2 regions of the Klebsiella sp. PK18 genome follow, and region 2 is predicted to be linked to the other one. Evidence: predicted binding sites of a transcription regulator. Region 2 holds the regulator's gene; the other holds the start of a gene.
The links. Region 2 encodes sigma-54, which starts transcription at its own class of promoters, with help from an activator protein. Its sites were predicted from a motif close to GTTGGCACANNTTTCGCTNT; they were not measured.

Region 1 (10,318 bases), 610 kb from region 2:
CTGACCGCTTTCGCAGAAGGGAAGGATATTCACCGGGCGACGGCGGCTGAAGTGTTTGGCTTACCACTGGACAGCGTCAGCAGCGAACAACGCCGCAGTGCGAAAGCCATCAACTTCGGTCTCATCTATGGCATGAGCGCCTTCGGCCTGGCCCGCCAGCTGAACATCCCGCGTAAAGAAGCACAGAAGTATATGGATCTTTATTTCGAGCGTTACCCGGGCGTCCTGGAGTATATGGAGCGCACCCGCGCTCAGGCGAAAGAGCAAGGGTACGTTGAAACGCTGGATGGCCGTCGACTCTATCTGCCGGATATTAAATCCAGCAATGGTGCCCGTCGCGCCGGCGCGGAACGTGCGGCGATCAACGCCCCGATGCAGGGGACAGCGGCAGACATTATCAAGCGGGCGATGATTGCTGTTGATGAATGGCTGCGGAAGGAGCAACCTCGCGTGCGGATGATCATGCAGGTTCACGATGAACTGGTCTTTGAAGTGCATAAAGATGAGCTCGATGCCGTGTCGAAAAAAATCCATGAACTGATGGAGAACAGCACTACGCTGGCGGTGCCGCTGCTGGTGGAAGTCGGTAGTGGCGAAAACTGGGATCAAGCGCACTAAGTATACAAAGCGCAAAGCGATTTTCTGTAAGTAAGCAACATAACTTATAGCGTTTTGTGAGGATCATTTGAATTTGCTATGTAAATAGTGAAAAAAAACTACAAAAAATGCTTTATCCGTGAGCGAAAGAAGAGTAGAGTTAATCGCGTAGGGTACAGAGGTAAGATGTTCTATCTTTCAGACCTTTTACTTCACGTAATCGGATTTGGCTGAATATTTTAGCCGCCCCGGTCATTTATGACCGGGGCGTTTTTTATTGCGCGAAAGAAAAGTTTGATGCAGTTAAAAGCGCGTAATATGAACGTCCGGATAGGGCGCTACGCGCCGTTATCCGGAAAAAGCGGGGGTTACTCGGCGTCTTCAACGGCTTCTTGCGGCGGGATTTCGTTAAACCAGCTATCCAGCTTCTGTCGTAGCTTATCCACGCCGGATTTTTTCAGCGAAGAGAAAGGTTCAACCTGAATATCGCCATTGAAGGCCAGTACCGCTTCACGCACCATATTCACTTGCGCTTTACGCGCGCCGCTGGCGAGCTTATCGGCTTTGGTCAACAGCACCAGCACCTGAATATCGCTTTCTACCGCCCACTCGATCATTTGCTGATCGAGATCTTTAAGCGGGTGGCGAATATCCATTAGCACCACCAGGCCCTTCAGGCACAGACGTTTTTCCAGGTACTCTCCCAGAGCGCGCTGCCACTTGATCTTCATCTCTTCAGGTACTTGCGCATAACCATAGCCGGGCAGGTCAACCAGGCGTTTGCCCTCGGCGACTTCGAACAGGTTAATCAGCTGCGTACGTCCAGGAGTCTTGGAGGTACGCGCCAGGCTCTTCTGGTTGGTCAGCGTATTTAGCGCGCTGGATTTTCCCGCGTTGGAGCGGCCGGCGAACGCCACTTCAATGCCGGTATCGGCAGGAAGATGGCGGATATCTGGCGCGCTAGTGACAAAGTGCGTCAGTTGATAATTCCAGTTGGTCAAGACGGTCGTCTCCGTTAAAACAGGCTATGGCAGGGATTATACCTGAACAGCAGAAAAAGGCTGTTTTTACCGCACGCCGTTCCTGTAAGTAAAAACCATATGGTTTGTGAGACATTGACTATTCTTCGTATAGGACATACCTGAGAAAAATAAGACGATACAGATGTAATTAACTGAAAAAAAACAAGTTATAAAAATAGAGAAATCTGAAAATGTTTTTTTAACGGCCTGGCTGGTTGTCGATTTTTGTCAACAGGGTAAAGTAATACACAACGGCGGGGATGCTGAAAGGATTAAGACTCAGGACGAGGGGTCAGGAAGCGCCAGGAGGCGAAGACCACAGGATAGTCAGGATGACGCGCGTCTTGGAGACGTTTCAAAGGGAAAAGGAAGAAACAGGGACCGTTGGACGCTAAGGGAAAGACAGGGTAAGTCGTTAGCGAACAGGGAAAGAAGAAGCCCGTTAAGGGTGGTCAGTGAGGAAAAAGGCGACAGAGTAATCTGTCGCCTTTTTTCTTTGCTTGCTTTCTGCTAGATTCCGCCTCAATTCTATACTGAATAATACTGTCTGAAGATTACACACCATGAAAAAACCGACATCCGCCACCCGTGGCAAATCCGGCCGCAAGTCGCGTGAAGAGTTAAATCAGGAAGCTCGCGATCGCAAACGGCAGAAGAAACATCGTGGTCACGCGGCAGGCAGTCGCGCGAACGGCGGCGATGCGGCTTCAGCGGGCAAAAAACAGAGCCAGACGCAAGACCCGCGCGTCGGCAGTAAAAAACCGATCCCGCTGGGCGTGAGCGAAAGCAGCACCCCAGCCCCCAAGCAGCATAAACCAAAGAGCGAGAAACCTATGCTTTCACCGCAGGCTGAGCTGGAGTTGCTGGAGAATGATGAGCGCCTGGACGCGCTGCTGGAACGTCTGGAAGAGGGCGGCACCCTGAATGCTGAAGAGCAGAGCTGGGTGGACGCCAAACTGGATCGCATTGATGAGCTGATGCAGCAGCTCGGCCTCTCTTACGATGACGAAGATGAAGAAGAGGAAGAGCGTCAGGAAGATATGATGCGTCTGCTGAAGGGTGGAAACTAACATTTGCATCCCATCGGATTCCCGGTACTGCTTATAACCCTTCTGGTTATATGTTATCTGCTGTGGTTATTCGTTAAACTACGACGGTTGTCGCGGCGTCAGAAATGGCTGCGCAACCGGCTCATGACCCGCGGTGCGGTGGGGCCGGGACGGCGTACCCGTCGGCGGCACCATCGGAAGGAGTGAGCATGTCTGAGCAGATAATCGACTGGGATCTGGCCCTGATCCAGAAATATAACTATTCCGGGCCGCGCTATACCTCGTATCCCACCGCGCTGGAGTTTTCACCGCAATTTGGCGCGGCGGAATTCGATGCCGCTGTGGCCCGTTACCCACAGCGTCCCCTGTCGCTGTACGTGCATATCCCGTTTTGCCATAAGCTGTGTTATTTCTGCGGCTGCAATAAGATAGTCACCCGCCAGCAGCATAAGGCCGATCAATATCTCGATGTCCTTGAACAGGAGATCATCCACCGCGCGCCGCTGTTTGCCAGTCGCCAGGTTAAGCAACTGCACTGGGGTGGCGGCACGCCAACCTATCTCAATAAGGCGCAAATCAGTCGCCTGATGGATCTGTTGCGCAGCCACTTCCATTTCAGCGCGGAAGCCGAGATTTCCATTGAGGTCGATCCACGTGAGATCGAGCTGGATGTCCTCGATCATTTACGCACCGAGGGGTTCAACCGCCTGAGTATGGGCGTGCAGGACTTCAATAAAGAGGTTCAGCGCCTGGTTAACCGTGAGCAGGACGAAGCGTTCATCTTTGATTTGCTCCACCATGCGCGGGAGATTGGTTTTACCTCGACCAATATCGACCTCATCTACGGCCTGCCGAAGCAAACGCCGGAGAGCTTCGCCTTTACCCTGCAAAAGGTCGCCGAGCTCAATCCTGACCGCCTGAGCGTGTTTAACTATGCGCATCTGCCCACGCTCTTTGCCGCACAGCGCAAAATTAAAGATGCCGATCTGCCCACCGCTGAACAGAAGCTGGAGATCCTCCAGGAGACCATCGGTTCACTGACGGCGGCAGGCTATCAGTTTATCGGCATGGACCACTTTGCTCGCCCAGACGATGAATTAGCGGTCGCGCAACGTCATGGCATACTGCACCGCAATTTCCAGGGTTACACCACCCAGGGGGATACCGATCTGCTGGGGATGGGCGTGTCCGCGATCAGCATGATTGGCGACAGCTACGCCCAGAACCAAAAAGAGCTGAAGCTGTACTACCAGCAGGTGGCAGAGCAAGGGGACGCTCTATGGCGCGGGATCGCGTTAACCCGCGATGACTGTTTACGTCGCGACGTGATTAAGGCGTTGATCTGTAATTTCCGTCTGGATATTGGGGCCGTAGAGGCGCAGTGGGATGTGGATTTTCAGTCTTATTTTGCTGAAGACCTGAAGCTGCTGGCGCCGCTGGCGCATGACGGGCTGGTGGCTGTGGATGATAAGGCCATTCAGGTGACGGCGAAAGGCCGACTGCTGATCCGCAATATCTGCATGTGCTTTGATGCCTATCTACGGCAAAAAGCTCGGATGCAACAGTTCTCCCGGGTCATTTAATGTTTTCCCCTCTCCTGCGGCCGCGGGAGAGGGGAACCATTAGCTGAACAGCCCGACCAGCGCAGCGCACAGCACGGCAGCGACTGCCGTTTGTGGCGTGTGACTGGCTGCGGCGCCGCTCGATATCATACTCACCAGTGATTCAAACATGATGCTCTCCCCTAATGCCGGGCACGATCATACTCAACTCATCGGAACAGTAAAGTACAAAATAGCAGCACTTTGCGCTGAACGGCTAATTTTCATCATGCCGTTAATCACTACTCCATTCCCAGCTCTTTTAGCTTACGCGTCAGTGTATTACGACCCCATCCCAGCAGACGCGCAGCCTCCTGCTTGTGCCCCTGGGTATGGCGCAGGGCGGTCGTCAGCAGCGTGCGCTCCATTTCGGGTTGCGCTTCTGAGAGCAGGTTTTGATGACCGGATCGCAACGCCCGATCGGCCCACTGACCCAGCAGCGTCGCCCAGCTGTCGGGCTGCATCTGCGTCGGGCTGTCCGGAACCGTGGTCTCAAACAGTTCGCTCGGCAGATCCTGCGTCAGTACCTCCTGGCCGGCGGCCATGACGGTGAGCCAGCGACAGGTGTTTTCCAGCTGACGGACGTTGCCAGGCCACGCCAGGCGTGTCAGCGCTGTCTCCGTTTCCGGATGCAACTGTTTGGCTTCAACACCGAGCTCGCGGGCGGCTATCTGCAGAAAATGGCGGGCCAGGCGTGGAATATCTTCCCGGCGCTCGCGCAGCGGCGGTAAATGCACCCGGATCACGTTCAGGCGGTGGAACAAATCTTCTCGAAATTTCCCCTCCTGTACGCGCTGTTCCAGGTTCTGGTGGGTGGCGGCGATGATCCGCACATCGACCTTCACTGGCGCGTAACCGCCCACGCGATAAAACTGGCCATCCGCCAGCACGCGCAGCAGACGAGTCTGGACATCAAGCGGCATATCGCCAATTTCATCCAGGAATAGCGTGCCGCCGTCAGCCTGTTCGAAGCGTCCCTGGCGGACGGTATTGGCGCCGGTAAAGGCCCCTTTTTCATGCCCGAACAGCTCGGACTCAATCAGGTCTTTGGGTATTGCCGCCATATTCAGTGCGATAAACGGCGCTTTTGAACGTGGGCTATGACGATGCAGTGCGTGAGCGACGAGCTCTTTACCGGTACCGGATTCGCCATTAATCAGCACGCTGATGGATGAGCGCGACAAGCGGCCAATAATGCGAAAGACATCCTGCATAGCCGGCGCTTCGCCGATGATGTCGGCAGTTGGGCTGCTTATTGGCGCATTTCGCGGCTGTTGCTGCTCCTGATAGTGGCTTATCGCCCGGTCGACCAGGGCGACGGCTTCATCAATATCAAAAGGTTTGGGCAGATAATCAAACGCGCCTTGCTGATAAGCGCTAACCGCAGCGTCCAGATCGGAATGCGCGGTCATTATGATGACCGGAAGCATTGGATGACGCTGCTTAATCTGTTTGAGCAGCGCCAGACCATCCATTCCCGGCATACGGATATCTGACAGCAGTACATCCGGGGTTTTGGTGGTGAGGGCATCTAGCACCTCATTGCCGCTTTCGAACGTTGTGCAGCTCAAGCCGGCTCCGGTGAGCGCGCGTTCAAGCACCCAGCGGATGGAGCTATCGTCATCAACGATCCAGGCTATCCCTCGTTGCATAAACACCTCTACTTCCGAATAGGCAGGTATACCGAAAATTCGGTATGACCCGGCCAGCTGGTGAATTCAATTTTGCCGGAGTGCTGATCGATAAGGCTGCGGGCGATAGATAAGCCCAGGCCGGTACCGCCTTCGCGGCCGCTGACCATCGGATAAAACAGCGTATCCTGGAGATGGGGCGGAATACCCGGGCCATTATCTTCAACGTCAATACGTGCGGCGAGGCGATAACGCACCCCGTGCAGCGTCAGCTGGAAAGCGGTGCGGGTGCGGAGAACAATTTCACCCCCTTCCGGCCCCAGCGCCTGCAGCGCATTACGGACGATGTTCAGCAACACCTGTTCAATTTGATCCGGGTCGTGGGGTAGCTCTGGTAGGCTGGGGTCGTAATCACGGATTAACTTCACGTTGTCCGGTAACTCCATGGAGACCAGTTTCACTACCCGCTCGGCGACTTTATGGATACTTTCAGTAACGTGCATGCCCGGATGCTGTGGCCCAAGCAGGCGATCGACCAGATTTCTCAGCCGGTCAGCCTGCTCGATGATCACTTTGGTATATTCCGTTAGCGCCGGGTCGGGCAGGGCTTTGCTGAGCAGCTGTGCCGCGCCGCGCAGGCCGCCTAACGGATTTTTTATCTCATGTGCCAGGCCGCGGACCAGATCGCGGGCGGCGACCTGCTGCGCGTGCTGCAGCTGCTCCTGGCTCAGGCGGCGCTGGTTATCCATCGGCGCCATTTCCAGCAGAATAAAGCCTTCCGGCAGCCGCTGGGCGGTCAGCGACAGGATGTGCGAGCGGCCATCAATAACCAGCGTCACTTCGTTATCGGTAAACCCCTGGCCCGCCTGCAGGCTCTCCTGCATCAGCCCGATATTCAATGAAAAATAGCTCAACAGCTCAGGTAACGGGGTGCCAAACAGCTTGCGTGAACTTTGCGCCAGCAGCTGCTGCGCCGCAGGATTGGCAAAGTGCACCGCCAGGTCATCATCGACCAGTAAGATACTGTTGATAAGAGAGTTGAGGATCTGCCCAGCATCGGGCAGTGTGCCTGTTGCCATTCGACAGTCTCCTGAAAAAGAGTGCACCAATTTAGTGCAGTATAGCTTTTTATCGGTAAAAAGCTCGCGAGATCAGCGTGTTGGTGGAGAAAAAAGCCCATCCTGAGATGGGCTGAAAGTTTCCACGGCAACAAAATATCCCGGGCATCCCGCGCCACAACACGACATACCCTGGATTTACAGCAAAATTAGACGCTGTAGTACAGTTCGAACTCAACCGGATGCGGAGTCATGCGTACGCGGTCGTTCTCTTCCAGACGCAGGGCGATGTAAGCATCGATAGCGTCATTGGTGAACACGCCGCCAGCCGTCAGGAACTCGCGGTCAGCATCCAGGGCCTGCAGGGCTTCTTCCAGAGAGCCTGCAACCTGCGGGATCTCTTTCGCTTCTTCCGGCGGCAGGTCATACAGGTTTTTGTCCATTGCTTCGCCCGGATGGATTTTGTTCTTGATACCATCAAGGCCAGCCATCAGCAGCGCCGCAAAGCACAGGTACGGGTTGGCAGCCGGGTCCGGGAAGCGCACTTCGATACGACGCGCTTTCGGAGAGGTCACCACCGGAATACGGATGGAGGCAGAGCGGTTACGCGCAGAGTAAGCCAGCATAACCGGCGCTTCGTAACCCGGGACCAGACGCTTGTAGGAGTTGGTGGTCGGGTTCGCCAGGGCGTTGATAGCTTTAGCGTGTTTGATTACGCCGCCGATGTAGAACAGCGCCTGCTCAGACAGACCTGCGTATTTGTCGCCGGAGAACAGGTTAGTCCCGTTTTTCGCCAGAGACATATGGCAGTGCATGCCGGAGCCGTTATCGCCAAACATTGGTTTCGGCATAAAGGTCGCGGTTTTACCGAAGCGGTGAGCGACGTTGTGAACAACGTATTTGTAAATCTGAATTTCGTCCGCTTTTTTGGTCATGGTGTTGAAGCGAGTTGCCACTTCGTTCTGACCTGCGGTAGCCACTTCGTGGTGATGAGCTTCAACAACCAGACCCATCTCTTCCATGATCATACACATGGTAGAGCGGATATCCTGTGAAGAGTCTACTGGCGGAACCGGGAAGTAACCCCCTTTCACGCCCGGACGGTGACCTTTGTTACCGCCTTCGTATTTGGTGGAGGAGTTCCACGCACCTTCGATGTCATCGATCGCGACATGGGAGCCGGAGATAGAGGCGCCAAAACGGATGTCGTCGAACAGGAAGAATTCTGGTTCTGGCCCGAACAGGACGGTGTCAGCGATGCCAGTGGCGCGCAGGTACTCTTCAGCGCGTTTCGCGATGGAGCGCGGGTCACGGTCATAGCCCTGCAGGGTGCCTGGCTCGAGGATATCGCAGCGGATGATCAGGGTCGGTTCTTCGTAGAACGGGTCAATGACCGCGGTGGAAGCGTCCGGCATCAGGACCATGTCAGATTCGTTGATACCTTTCCAGCCACCGATCGAGGAGCCATCAAACATTTTGCCTTCTTCGAAGAATTCGGCATTTACCTGATGAGACGGAATCGTGACGTGCTGTTCTTTACCTTTGGTATCGGTGAAGCGCAGATCGACAAACTTCACTTCGTGCTCGTTCAGCATCGTCAAAACGTGTTCAGCGGACATACTTAAACTCTCCCGGATTGGTCATTGTCGTCGTGGTAACGAAAACTTCATACTGCTTAAAAGTGGCGTTGTTGCCTTAAAAAATATAAAGCGAAATCTGTGCCAACTTTTAAATGCCCTATAAAACGCTGTATCATGCGCACCATAGTGCAAAAGGACTGCACCATGATGGAGATAATGCACCAAAGTAGTGCCTCAGTGTGAACATTGAGCACCATTTTGGTGCAATTTTTGTTACGGTGCCCTTTTATCGCTCCGTGAAAGCGGTCACAAAGAAACTCTGCAATACTTGTTTGCGGAGGATGTTTGTGATCCTGTTCAGTCCTTCGCTTAATACGTGTACAATAACGCGCTATTTCTAATGCCTGAGGCAAAGTTGTGATCGAAAATCTGCGTAATATCGCCATCATCGCGCACGTTGACCATGGTAAAACTACCCTGGTTGACAAGCTGCTACAGCAATCCGGTACGTTCGACGCACGTACTGAAGCACAAGAACGTGTGATGGACTCCAACGATTTGGAGAAAGAGCGTGGGATTACCATCCTCGCGAAAAACACCGCAATCAAATGGAATGATTACCGTATCAACATCGTTGATACCCCAGGGCACGCCGACTTCGGAGGTGAGGTTGAGCGTGTTATGTCCATGGTTGACTCTGTGCTGCTGGTGGTCGATGCCTTTGATGGCCCGATGCCGCAAACGCGCTTCGTGACCAAAAAAGCTTTTGCCCACGGCCTGAAGCCGATCGTGGTCATCAACAAAGTTGACCGCCCGGGCGCCCGTCCGGACTGGGTTGTCGATCAGGTCTTCGACCTGTTCGTTAACCTTGATGCGACCGACGAACAGCTGGACTTCCCGATCGTTTACGCGTCCGCGCTGAACGGTATCGCGGGTCTGGACCACGAAGACATGGCTGACGACATGACCCCGCTGTACCAGGCGATTGTTGATCGCGTGCCGGCGCCGGACGTTGACCTTGACGGTCCGCTGCAGATGCAGATCTCTCAGCTGGACTACAACAACTACGTTGGCGTCATCGGTATCGGCCGCATCAAACGCGGTAAAGTGAAGCCGAACCAGCAGGTCACTATCATCGATAGCGAAGGCAAAACCCGTAACGGTAAAGTCGGTAAAGTGCTGACTCACCTGGGTCTGGAGCGTATCGAGAGCGACGTAGCCGAAGCTGGCGACATCATCGCGATCACCGGTCTGGGCGAGCTGAACATCTCCGACACCATCTGCGATCCGCAGAATGTCGAAGCGCTGCCGGCACTGTCCGTTGATGAGCCGACCGTAACCATGTTCTTCAACGTCAACACCTCTCCGTTCTGCGGTAAAGAAGGTAAGTTCGTTACCTCTCGCCAGATCCTGGACCGTCTGAACAAAGAGCTGGTGCACAACGTGGCGCTGCGCGTTGAAGAAACCGAAGACGCTGATGCGTTCCGCGTTTCCGGCCGTGGTGAACTGCACCTGTCCGTTCTGATTGAAAACATGCGCCGTGAAGGTTTCGAGATGGCGGTTTCCCGTCCGAAAGTTATCTTCCGCGAAATCGATGGCCGTAAACAAGAGCCGTTCGAAAACGTGACGCTGGACGTCGAAGAGCAGCACCAGGGTTCTGTCATGCAGGCGCTGGGCGAGCGTAAAGGCGACCTGAAAAACATGAATCCAGACGGTAAAGGCCGCGTACGTCTCGACTACGTGATCCCAAGCCGTGGTCTGATCGGCTTCCGTTCAGAGT
Region 2 (10,318 bases):
CCACCGTCAGATAGCTGCGATTGTTAGTCTCCAGCATCGGTAACCATAGCTCAAGATAGCTCCGGGTCTGGTAAATAAAGTTGTGCACTTCGGTGTGCCGGTCAAGGAAGGCGGCCACCGGTTTATCCAGACCGGTCATTGGACGCAGTTTCGGATCCCAGTGCGGGTTTGGCAGAAAGCGCACGTCAAAGACGTAATCAGCATCGATCGGAATACCGTGCTTGAAGCCGAAGGATTCGAAGACCATCGTCAGCTCACGCTCGCGTTTGCCTAACAAGCGAGTACGCAGCATTTCCGCCAGCTCATGCACCGACATTTCGGACGTATCGACGATCAGATCCGCACGGGAGCGCAGTGGCTCCAGCAGGTCGCTCTCTTCGTCGATGGCGCTTTCGAGCGACAGATTCTTGCTGGAGAGCGGGTGTAAGCGACGAGTATCGCTGTAACGGCGGATCAGGGTATTACGATCGGCATCAAGGAACAGCAATTGCGGAGAAAAGCATTCCGGCAGGTTCTGCATCGCCTGTTCAAAGATTTCCGGTGATTCCGGCATGTTACGCACGTCGATGCTGACGGCCGCGGAGATATTGCGGTCAGCCAGCGACCGCGCCAGATCGGGCAGCAGCACGACCGGCAGGTTATCCACGCAGTAAAAGCCCATATCTTCCAGCGCTCGCAGAGCGACGGATTTCCCCGAGCCCGAGCGGCCGCTGACGATCATCAGTACCATGTACCGTTTCTCCTCAGTACGATAAAGGATAAGGTGCGACTGCCGTTATGCGTCATCGCTGCTTCCTGCTTCGGTGATGATCTCATACAACTCTTCATCGCTCTGCGCCGCGCGCAGGCGACGGCAAATCGCTTTGTCCGCCAGCCGTTTGGCCACCAGGGAGAGCGTATGCAGGTGAGTCTTTGTCTGGTCGGCTGGCACCAGCAGCGCGAACAGCAGGTCGACAGGCTGATTGTCGATCGCGTCGAAGGCGATGGGGGTTTCCAGCTGGACAAAAACGCCGACAGCACGCAGCGTATCCTCTTCCAGTTTACCGTGAGGAATGGCAATACCATTGCCAATCCCGGTACTGCCCATTTTTTCGCGGGTGAGGATCGCTTCGAACACCACCTGCGGCGGCAAACTTAACTGTTTGGCGGCCAGTTCGCTAATGATTTCCAGAGCACGCTTCTTGCTCTGGCAGTGAACCTGGCTACGGGTACATTCCTGGTTCAGGACGTTGCTCAGTTGTAGAGCCGAATCGTTGTTCATCATAATTTCACCTGAGCGCCCCCGCGCCCGCCGCCGATGTTAAACCACGACGGACGCAGGGGGGCCCGGACAATTAGTGTTGTTTTAGTTTATCTTTGTGCTTCGTTAACTGCCTTGCCAGCTTGTCGATAAGACCATCGACAGCTGCATACATATCCTGCCCTTCCGCACTGGCATGGATTTCGCCACCGTTGACATGCAGATTCGCGTCCGCAATTTGCGTCACTTTCTCTACTTTTAACACAATATAGACCTGATTGATCCGGTCGAAAAATTGCTCCAGTTTGCTGAACTTCGCCGTGACGAAGTCGCGCATCGCGGGGGTGATCTCGACGTTGTGTCCTGTAATGTTGAGCTGCATAGTGTCTTCCTTATCGGTTGTGTCAGACCAGTTGTTTACGCTGGTTTGACGGCGGAATGGATAAAGACTCTCTGTACTTCGCGACAGTGCGGCGCGCGACCATGATACCCTGCTCGGACAGCATGGAGGTGAGCTTACTGTCGCTCAACGGCTTCGCGGGGTTTTCCGCGGCGATTAACTTCTTCACCAACGCGCGAATGGCCGTCGACGAGGCTTCGCCGCCGCCTTCGGTATTCACATGGCTGGAGAAGAAATACTTCAGTTCAAAAATACCGCGCGGACTGTGCAGATATTTTTGCGTGGTGACACGGGAAATGGTGGATTCATGCATCTCGACAGCCTGGGCGATATCGGCCAGCACCATCGGCTTCATATACTCTTCACCCTGTTCGAAAAAAGCCTGCTGCTGTTCAACGATGCAGCGGCTGACGCGCAGCAGCGTATCGTTGCGGCTTTCGAGACTTTTGATTAGCCAGCGGGCTTCCTGCAGATTGCTGCGAATGAACTGGCCGTCGGCGTCATTGCGGGCGCTGTTGCCCATTGCCGCATATTGCTGATTAATCTTCAGCCGGGGAATGCTGTCGGCGTTGAGCTCCACGGTCCAGCGGCCGCTGACCTTGCGGACCAGTACGTCGGGAATGACATATTCCGGTTCACTGGTATGAATGGACTGGCCAGGGCGGGGATCCAGCGACTGGATCAGATTCACCGCCTCTTTCAGCACCTCTTCTTTCAGGCGCGTCACTCGCATCAGGGTGCGGAAATCGTGGTTAGCCAGCAGATCGAGATGGTCGCTGATAATCAACCGGGCCTCTTCCAGCCACGGCGTCTCTTTAGCGAATTGCGACAGCTGGATCAGCAGGCAGTCGCGCAGATCTTTCGCCGCGACGCCAACCGGATCAAAACGCTGGATGCGCTTCAGAACGGCCTCCACCTCTTCCAGGCCGATTTCGTCATCGCCAATGCTGTCGACGATGTCTTCAATCTGAATGGTGAGATAGCCCGTATCGTCGACGGCGTCGACGATGGAGGTGGCAATGGCGCGGTCGGTGTCGGTGAAGGGCGTCAGCTCGACCTGCCACATCAGATAATCCTGCAGCGTCTGAGTGGTTTCGCCTTGATAGACGGGCAGCTCGTCGTCCTGATAATCCACGCCGTTGCCTGACGGCGTACCGGCGGTATAGATTTCATCCCAGCTGGCATCGAGAGGGAGCTCGTCCGGCATCTCTTTTTGCTCAAGCGCATCGACGGTATCGAGGGACTCGCGGTCCTCCACTTCTTTCGCCTCTACCTCGTCGTGAAGATCGGTTTGCTCAAGCAATGGGTTACTTTCCAGCGCTTGCTGGAGCTCTTGCTGGAGTTCTAACGTGGACAACTGCAGCAAACGAATAGCCTGCTGCAGTTGCGGCGTCATGGCAAGCTGTTGGCTAAGCCTTAATTGCAAACCTTGCTTCATGTTCAGGGTAAATATCTCCGGCTAAAACGTCTGTAACCTCTACCCTATCAGAGTCTGAAGTCTTCCCCAAGATACACGCGCTTAACCTGCTCATCTTCGAGGATCTGCTGCGGCGTACCATGAGCAATAAGGTGTCCCTGACTGACAATATACGCCCGTTCGCAGACGGCGAGGGTCTCTCTGACGTTATGGTCGGTGATCAGTACGCCGAGGCCGCTGTCGCGCAGGTGTTCAATGATGCGTTTGATATCGATAACGGAGATGGGGTCAACACCGGCAAAGGGTTCATCCAGAAGGATAAATTTCGGGTTCGCCGCCAGCGCGCGAGCGATTTCGACACGGCGGCGTTCACCACCGGAGAGCGCCTGACCGAGGCTGTCGCGCAGGTGCTCAATATGAAACTCTTCCATCAGCTCTTTGGCGCGATCTTCCCGCTGTTCGCTGGTTAAATCGTCACGGATCTGCAGGACCGCCATCAGGTTGTCATAGACGCTCAGACGACGAAAAATAGAGGCTTCCTGCGGCAGATAGCCGATGCCCCGGCGCGCGCGCGCGTGCAGCGGTAGCAGACTGATGTCTTCGTCATCGATAATAATATTGCCCGCGTCGCGCGGCACAATGCCGACCACCATGTAGAAGGTGGTGGTTTTACCGGCGCCGTTCGGGCCGAGCAAGCCGACAATCTCTCCGGAGTTAACGGTGAGACTGACATCTTCCACCACGCGGCGGCCTTTATAAGCTTTGGCGAGGTTCTTCGCAGTTAAGGTTGCCATAACGAATTAGTTACTCTTCTTTTGCTGATTGCCGCTTTTATCCTGCAGCTCAGACGGCACCAGAACGGTGGTGACGCGTCGACCTTTGTCGCTGAAGGCCTGCATTTTTTGCTCTTTCACCAGATAGGTGATCTTATCGCCCTTGATATTGCTGTCGAGCTGCTCAAGGTAAGCGTTGCCGGTCAGCACGACGTAATCATTCTGCAGCTCGTAGCGCATTTTCGACGCCCGGCCTTTTACCGGCTTGCCGTTATCCTGCATCTGGTAGAAGGTGGCCGGGTTACCGAAGCCTTCGATCACCTCTTTACCTTTCTCATTGCCCGGACGGGTGACCACCACTTTATCAGCGTTAATTTTGATCGTCCCCTGGGTGACGACCACGTTACCGGTGAAAGTGACGACGTTGCCCTGCATATCCAGTGACTGCTGATCGGACTCGATATGGATCGGCTGATCGGTATCTCCCGTCTTGGCCAGGGCCGGCAGGCTGGCGGCCAGTAAAGCGCCGGCGAGCGCAATCTTAAGGCTGAGTTTGTTTGTTCTGAATTTCATAAGAGGTTCTCACCTTTTCAATCAGCTCGGCATTTTTGCTGCGAAGGTTTCCACGCATTTTCAGGCCGCTGGAATTAAATGTGGTGCCGTATAACGTCACCATGTCATCGGAGGTAACGTCCTGTGTGACCAGATTTATCTGGGCGTTATCCGTCGTAATTTTGCGCAGTTGAGAGTCAGGCGCGAGCGCATTCACCTCAACGTGCCCGTAAAGATAGAGCATTCGGTCATTCGTCAGCTTCGCTTTATCTGCCCTGATTGACCAGGTTGGCACCTTATTGGTATCAAAGGTGGTCATCACCGGCTTGGTAAACCAGGAAACCTCCTGATCGGAAAAGTATTCCACATGCTCGGCAATCAGCCGATAGCTCAGGGCGCCTTCCGGGCTGTACACGACGGTGTCGGTATGTTCGCTTTTATACGTCGGGTCGTTGGGATTGACCTCCGGCTGGGCCGTGTCGTCCGTATTCGCCAGATTCAGGCCGATGAGGATCAGCGCGAGCAGCGACAGTAAAATGATAACCCAACGTCTGGTTTTACTCATATTGATTGCCCTTTGGCCTCATCCAACTTGCCCTGCGCCAATAGTAACAAATCGCAGACTTCGCGTACCGCGCCGCGTCCGCCGTTAATGCGCGTGACATAATTCGCCCGCGGCAGCAGCAGCGGATGCGCATCGGCGACGGCGACGCTTAAACCCACTTCCGCCATCACCGGCCAGTCGATCAGATCGTCGCCGATATACGCCACTTCATCCGGACGAACCGCCAGTTTGCTGACTAATTCGCGAAACGCCAACAGCTTATCCGACTGACCTTGATAGAGATGCGTAATGCCCAGCGTCTGGCAGCGGTCTTCTACCAGTTTAGCTTTTCGCCCGGTAATAATCGCCACTTCGATGCCGGAGGTCAGCGCGCAGCGGATACCATAGCCATCGCGGACGTTGAACGCTTTCAGCTCCTCGCCGTGATTACCCATATAGATAAGTCCGTCGGATAATACACCGTCAACATCGAGGATCAGTAGACGGATCTTAGCCGCGCGATCGAGAAACGCCTGGCTTACCGGCCCATAGCATGTCGCTAACTGAGCATCAGCATTATTCATTATTTTTTCCTTACTTACACTACGCCCGCGCGCAGGAGATCGTGCATATGTACCACACCTAGCAGGTGGTCGCCATCGGCAACCAGCACGCAGGTGATATGACGGGATTGCATCAGGTTTAGCGCATCTACCGCCAGGGTGCCGGGACGGATGCGGATCCCTCCCCGGGTCATGACATCGGCAATGCTGGCATTACGCATATCGACGCCGGTATCAAAGACCCGGCGCAGGTCACCATCGGTGAAGATCCCGATGATGTTCATATCGTCATCGCAAACGGCGGTCATGCCTAAATTTTTACGCGTGATTTCCAGCAGCGCATCGCGCAGGGTGGCCTGCAGGCCGACGTGCGGGATTTCATCACCGGTATGCATAATATCATTGACGCGCAGCAACAGCTTACGACCGAGTGCGCCGCCAGGATGAGACAGGGCGAAATCTTCGGCGGTAAAGCCACGGGCTTCCAGCAGAGCGACGGCGAGGGCATCACCCATCACCAGCGCCGCGGTGGTGCTGGAGGTGGGCGCCAGCCCTAACGGGCAGGCCTCTTTGGGCACTTTCACGCACAGATGGATATCCGCTGCGCGCGCCATGCTGCTCTCAGGCCGGCTGGTGATGCAGATAAGCTTCACCTGCTGGCGCTTCAGGACCGGGATCAGCGCCAGAATTTCATTCGATTCGCCGGAATTCGACAGCGCAATCACCACATCCTGTGGAGTGACCATTCCTAAATCGCCGTGCGCCGCTTCGCCGGGGTGGACAAAAAAAGCCGAGGTGCCGGTACTGGCGAACGTCGCCGCCATTTTGCGGCCGATGTGGCCGGATTTGCCCATCCCCATCACCACGACTTTGCCGCCGCAGAGGAAAATCGTTTCGCAAGCATGGGTAAAGTCTTCATTTATATATTGATCGAGCTGGGCCAGACCTTCACGTTCAATTTCCAGCACCTGACGGCCTGCCTGTTGAAAGTCAAAATCCGTGGGCAAATCTATTTGCGACATGATGTTATCCCGAGTCATTCAACGAAGAGCGGCGCTGTCCAGAACAGCATCGCCAACCAAACCACAAAGCCGCCGACCAGCAGTGCGCCAACCAGTCGTCCCGGCTGCTGCTGGCGGCGCCAGCACAGCACCGCGAAGATCAGGCTGACCAGCAGCATCACGCCATAATCGCGCGTGAAGGCTTCGCTCGCAAAGCTCCCCGGCGCGATCAGCGCCGGTAAACCCAGCACCAGCGCAATATTGAGGATATTGGCGCCGATGATATTGCCGATAGCAATGTCATCTTCCCCTTTCCGCGCCCCGGCGATAGCGGTGGCCAGCTCTGGCAGGCTGGTGCCTATCGCCACCACCGTCAGACCGACGGTCAGCTCGCTAATGGCAAAAAAGTTTGCCAATACCGTGGTGTTATCCACCACCATACGGGTAGCCATGGGCATGACAATCATCGCGACCCCTAACCAGAGCAGAGCGACCGGCAGCGATCCTTCACGCGGCAGCTCCGCCAGCTGTTCGCGAGTCAGGCTATCGCTGCCCTGGCGCTCCGCCAGACGGGCGATTTTGATGGTAAACAGCAGCCACAGAAGCGCTAACGCCAGTAAAAACAGCCCGTCGAGACGGGACAGCTGTCCATCGTAGAGCACCAGCCCGGCCAGCACACTGACCAGCAACATTAGCGGTAATTCGCGGCGCAGAATATCAGAATGCACGGTAAATGGCCTGAGTAAGGCGGCGAGTCCGAGGATCAGAAGAATATTGGTAATGTTGGAGCCGAGCGCGGTGCCGACCGCCAGATCGATCTGCCCATGCAGCGAGGCCGTGGTGGAAACCATGATCTCGGGCAGGCTGGTGCCGATACTCACCACCGTCATACCGATGATCAGCGGCGGGATCCCCAACATACGACACAGGATGGAAGCGGCATAGACCAGACGATCGGCGCTGTAGACAACCAGCAGTAAACCAATAATTAACAGAGCCGTCGCTAAGAGCATCTAAAGTCCTTTCTTCAGGTATAATCGTCGCCTCGCTGGGTTATCCCTACGCAGCGTAACGAATTCTTAATTTTGACTTTATGTGTGCCAAAAGTAAAACAAATGCCAGCTTTCGCTAACCTGTGCAGGTAAGATTCTGTAAAAATGTTGTGATTGTGGCGCAAGAAAGGGCCATGCTTGCCCGTCAGGTGTTTAGTAAGGATGATTTTATGAGCCAAACTCAGGCGAATTTAGTTGAAGTACGCGGTATCCGCTTTTCACGCGGCGATCGTGTGATCTTCGACGACATCTCGCTGTCGGTGCCGCGCGGTAAAATTACTGCGATCATGGGACCTTCGGGGATCGGCAAGACTACCCTGTTACGCCTGATCGGCGGGCAGATCCCGCCGGACAGGGGAGAGATCCTGTTTGATGGCGAGAACGTGCCGCAGATGACGCGATCGCGTCTTTATACGGTGCGTAAGCGGATGAGCATGCTGTTCCAGTCTGGCGCGCTGTTCACCGATCTCAATGTCTTTGATAACGTTGCCTATCCGCTGCGCGAGCATACGCAGCTGCCGCCTGCGCTGCTGCATACGACGGTGATGATGAAGCTGGAAGCAGTGGGGTTGCGTGGGGCTGCGAAGTTAATGCCCTCCGAGCTTTCCGGCGGGATGGCGCGCCGCGCCGCCCTGGCGAGAGCGATTGCCCTTGAGCCGGATCTGATTATGTTCGACGAACCGTTTGTCGGGCAGGATCCCATCACCATGGGCGTGCTGGTGAAGCTGATTTCTGAACTCAACAACACGTTGGGTGTCACTTGCATCGTGGTTTCGCACGATGTGCCTGAGGTGCTTAGCATTGCGGACTACGCGTATATCGTGGCGGATAAAAAGATTGTCGCCCACGGTAGCGCCCAGTCGCTGCGGGAGAATACCGATCCTCGGGTTCGTCAGTTTATTGATGGTATTGCCGACGGCCCGGTGCCGTTCCGTTATCCGGCTGGCGACTATCACCATGATTTATTAGGCATAGGGAGTTGAGCGACTCATGCTGTTTAATGCGCTGGCCGCGCTAGGGCATCGCGGGATTAAAACCACCGCGACGTTTGGACGCGCCGGATTAATGCTTTTCAACGCCGTTGTGGGCAAACCAGAGTTTCGCAAGCACGCGCCGCTGCTGGTTCGTCAGCTCTATAACGTTGGCGTTCTGTCGATGCTGATTATCATTGTATCGGGCTTGTTTATCGGTATGGTGCTCGGGCTGCAGGGGTATCTGGTCTTAACCACCTACAGCGCAGAGACCAGTCTTGGCATGCTGGTGGCGCTGTCGCTGCTGCGCGAGCTGGGGCCGGTGGTCGCTGCGCTGCTGTTTGCCGGGCGCGCCGGATCGGCGCTGACCGCCGAGATTGGCCTGATGCGGGCCACGGAGCAGCTCTCGAGTATGGAGATGATGGCGGTGGATCCGCTGCGTCGCGTGATTTCTCCACGCTTCTGGGCTGGCGTCATTTCGCTGCCGCTGTTGACGATTATCTTTGTCGCGGTAGGGATCTGGGGTGGTGCGCTGGTAGGCGTAAGCTGGAAAGGCATTGACGGTGGTTTTTTCTGGACCGCGATGCAAAATGCCGTCGACTGGCGAATGGACCTGGTGAACTGCCTGATTAAGAGTCTGGTATTCGCCATTACGGTAACCTGGATTGCGTTATTTAACGGTTATGACGCTATCCCCACTTCCGCCGGGATTAGCCGGGCGACAACACGCACCGTGGTGCATGCGTCGCTGGCGGTTCTGGGGCTGGATTTTGTGCTGACTGCGCTGATGTTTGGGAATTGAGTTCATGCAAACGAAAAAAAATGAAATCTGGGTAGGGGTGTTCTTACTGGTGGCGCTGCTGGCGGCGCTGTTTGTCTGCCTGAAGGCGGCGAACGTCACCTCGCTACGTACTGAGCCGACTTACCGCCTTTACGCGACCTTCGATAACATCGGCGGCCTGAAGGCGCGTTCGCCGGTACGCATCGGCGGTGTGGTTGTGGGACGGGTAGCGGACATCACTCTCGACCCGAAAACCTATCTGCCACGCGTGGAGCTCGATATCGATGAGCGCTACAACCATATCCCGGATACCAGTTCGTTGGCGATCCGCACCTCGGGTCTGCTGGGCGAACAGTATCTGGCGCTGAACGTCGGTTTTGAAGACCCGGACCTTGGGACGACTATCCTTAAAGACGGCGGTACTATCCAGGACACCAAGTCCGCCATGGTGCTGGAAGATCTGATTGGTCAGTTCCTTTATAACAGCAAGGGCGGCGACAATCAGAATTCTGGCAATGATAAGGCCGAGGCAGAAGGTCATACTGACGCGACGCCGGCAGCCGGCACGACGCATTAATTTCAGGAGAAACACGATATGTTTAAACGCTTACTCATGGTCGCCATGCTGGTGATTGCCCCGCTGACCGCTGTCCAGGCGGCAGACCAGTCCAACCCGTATAAGCTGATGAATGAAGCGGCGCAGAAAACCTTCGATCGCCTGAAGAATGAACAGCCGAAGATCAAAGCCAACCCTAACTATCTGCGCGACATCGTCGACCAGGAGCTGTTGCCGTATGTGCAGGTGAAATATGCTGGCGCGCTGGTGCTGGGCCGCTATTACAAAGAAGCGACCCCCGCGCAGCGTGAGGCCTACTTTGCCGCCTTCCGTGAATATCTGAAGCAGGCCTACGGCCAGGCGCTGGCGATGTACCACGGGCAGACTTACCAGATTGCGCCGGAGCAGCCGCTGGGCAGCGCAACCATCGTTCCGATCCGCGTCACTATCATCGACCCGAACGGTCGT

Region 1: a site for sigma-54 is predicted at 8,665-8,684, ahead of glnA (glutamate--ammonia ligase). Genes of this name have one in related genera too.

Annotation. Positions count from the first base shown of each region.
Region 1 covers NZ_CM173493.1:5,541,658-5,551,975, reverse strand. The annotation lists gene polA (DNA polymerase I) at 1-618, shown strand, start outside; gene spfP (small protein SpfP) at 784-831, shown strand; gene yihA (ribosome biogenesis GTP-binding protein YihA/YsxC) at 966-1,598, opposite strand; gene yihI (Der GTPase-activating protein YihI) at 2,183-2,689, shown strand; gene hemN (oxygen-independent coproporphyrinogen III oxidase) at 2,878-4,251, shown strand; gene AC3EMD_RS27130 (YshB family small membrane protein) at 4,291-4,401, opposite strand; gene glnG (nitrogen regulation protein NR(I)) at 4,512-5,921, opposite strand; gene glnL (nitrogen regulation protein NR(II)) at 5,930-6,979, opposite strand; gene glnA (glutamate--ammonia ligase) at 7,168-8,577, opposite strand; gene typA (ribosome-dependent GTPase TypA) at 8,956-10,318, shown strand, end outside.
Region 2 covers NZ_CM173493.1:537,529-547,846, forward strand. The annotation lists gene rapZ (RNase adapter RapZ) at 1-730, opposite strand, end outside; gene ptsN (PTS IIA-like nitrogen regulatory protein PtsN) at 776-1,264, opposite strand; gene hpf (ribosome hibernation promoting factor) at 1,335-1,622, opposite strand; gene rpoN (RNA polymerase factor sigma-54) at 1,645-3,078, opposite strand; gene lptB (LPS export ABC transporter ATP-binding protein) at 3,126-3,851, opposite strand; gene lptA (lipopolysaccharide ABC transporter substrate-binding protein LptA) at 3,858-4,403, opposite strand; gene lptC (LPS export ABC transporter periplasmic protein LptC) at 4,372-4,947, opposite strand; gene kdsC (3-deoxy-manno-octulosonate-8-phosphatase KdsC) at 4,944-5,510, opposite strand; gene kdsD (arabinose-5-phosphate isomerase KdsD) at 5,525-6,529, opposite strand; gene AC3EMD_RS02655 (calcium/sodium antiporter) at 6,526-7,503, opposite strand; gene mlaF (phospholipid ABC transporter ATP-binding protein MlaF) at 7,713-8,525, shown strand; gene mlaE (lipid asymmetry maintenance ABC transporter permease subunit MlaE) at 8,533-9,315, shown strand; gene mlaD (outer membrane lipid asymmetry maintenance protein MlaD) at 9,320-9,871, shown strand; gene mlaC (phospholipid-binding protein MlaC) at 9,890-10,318, shown strand, end outside.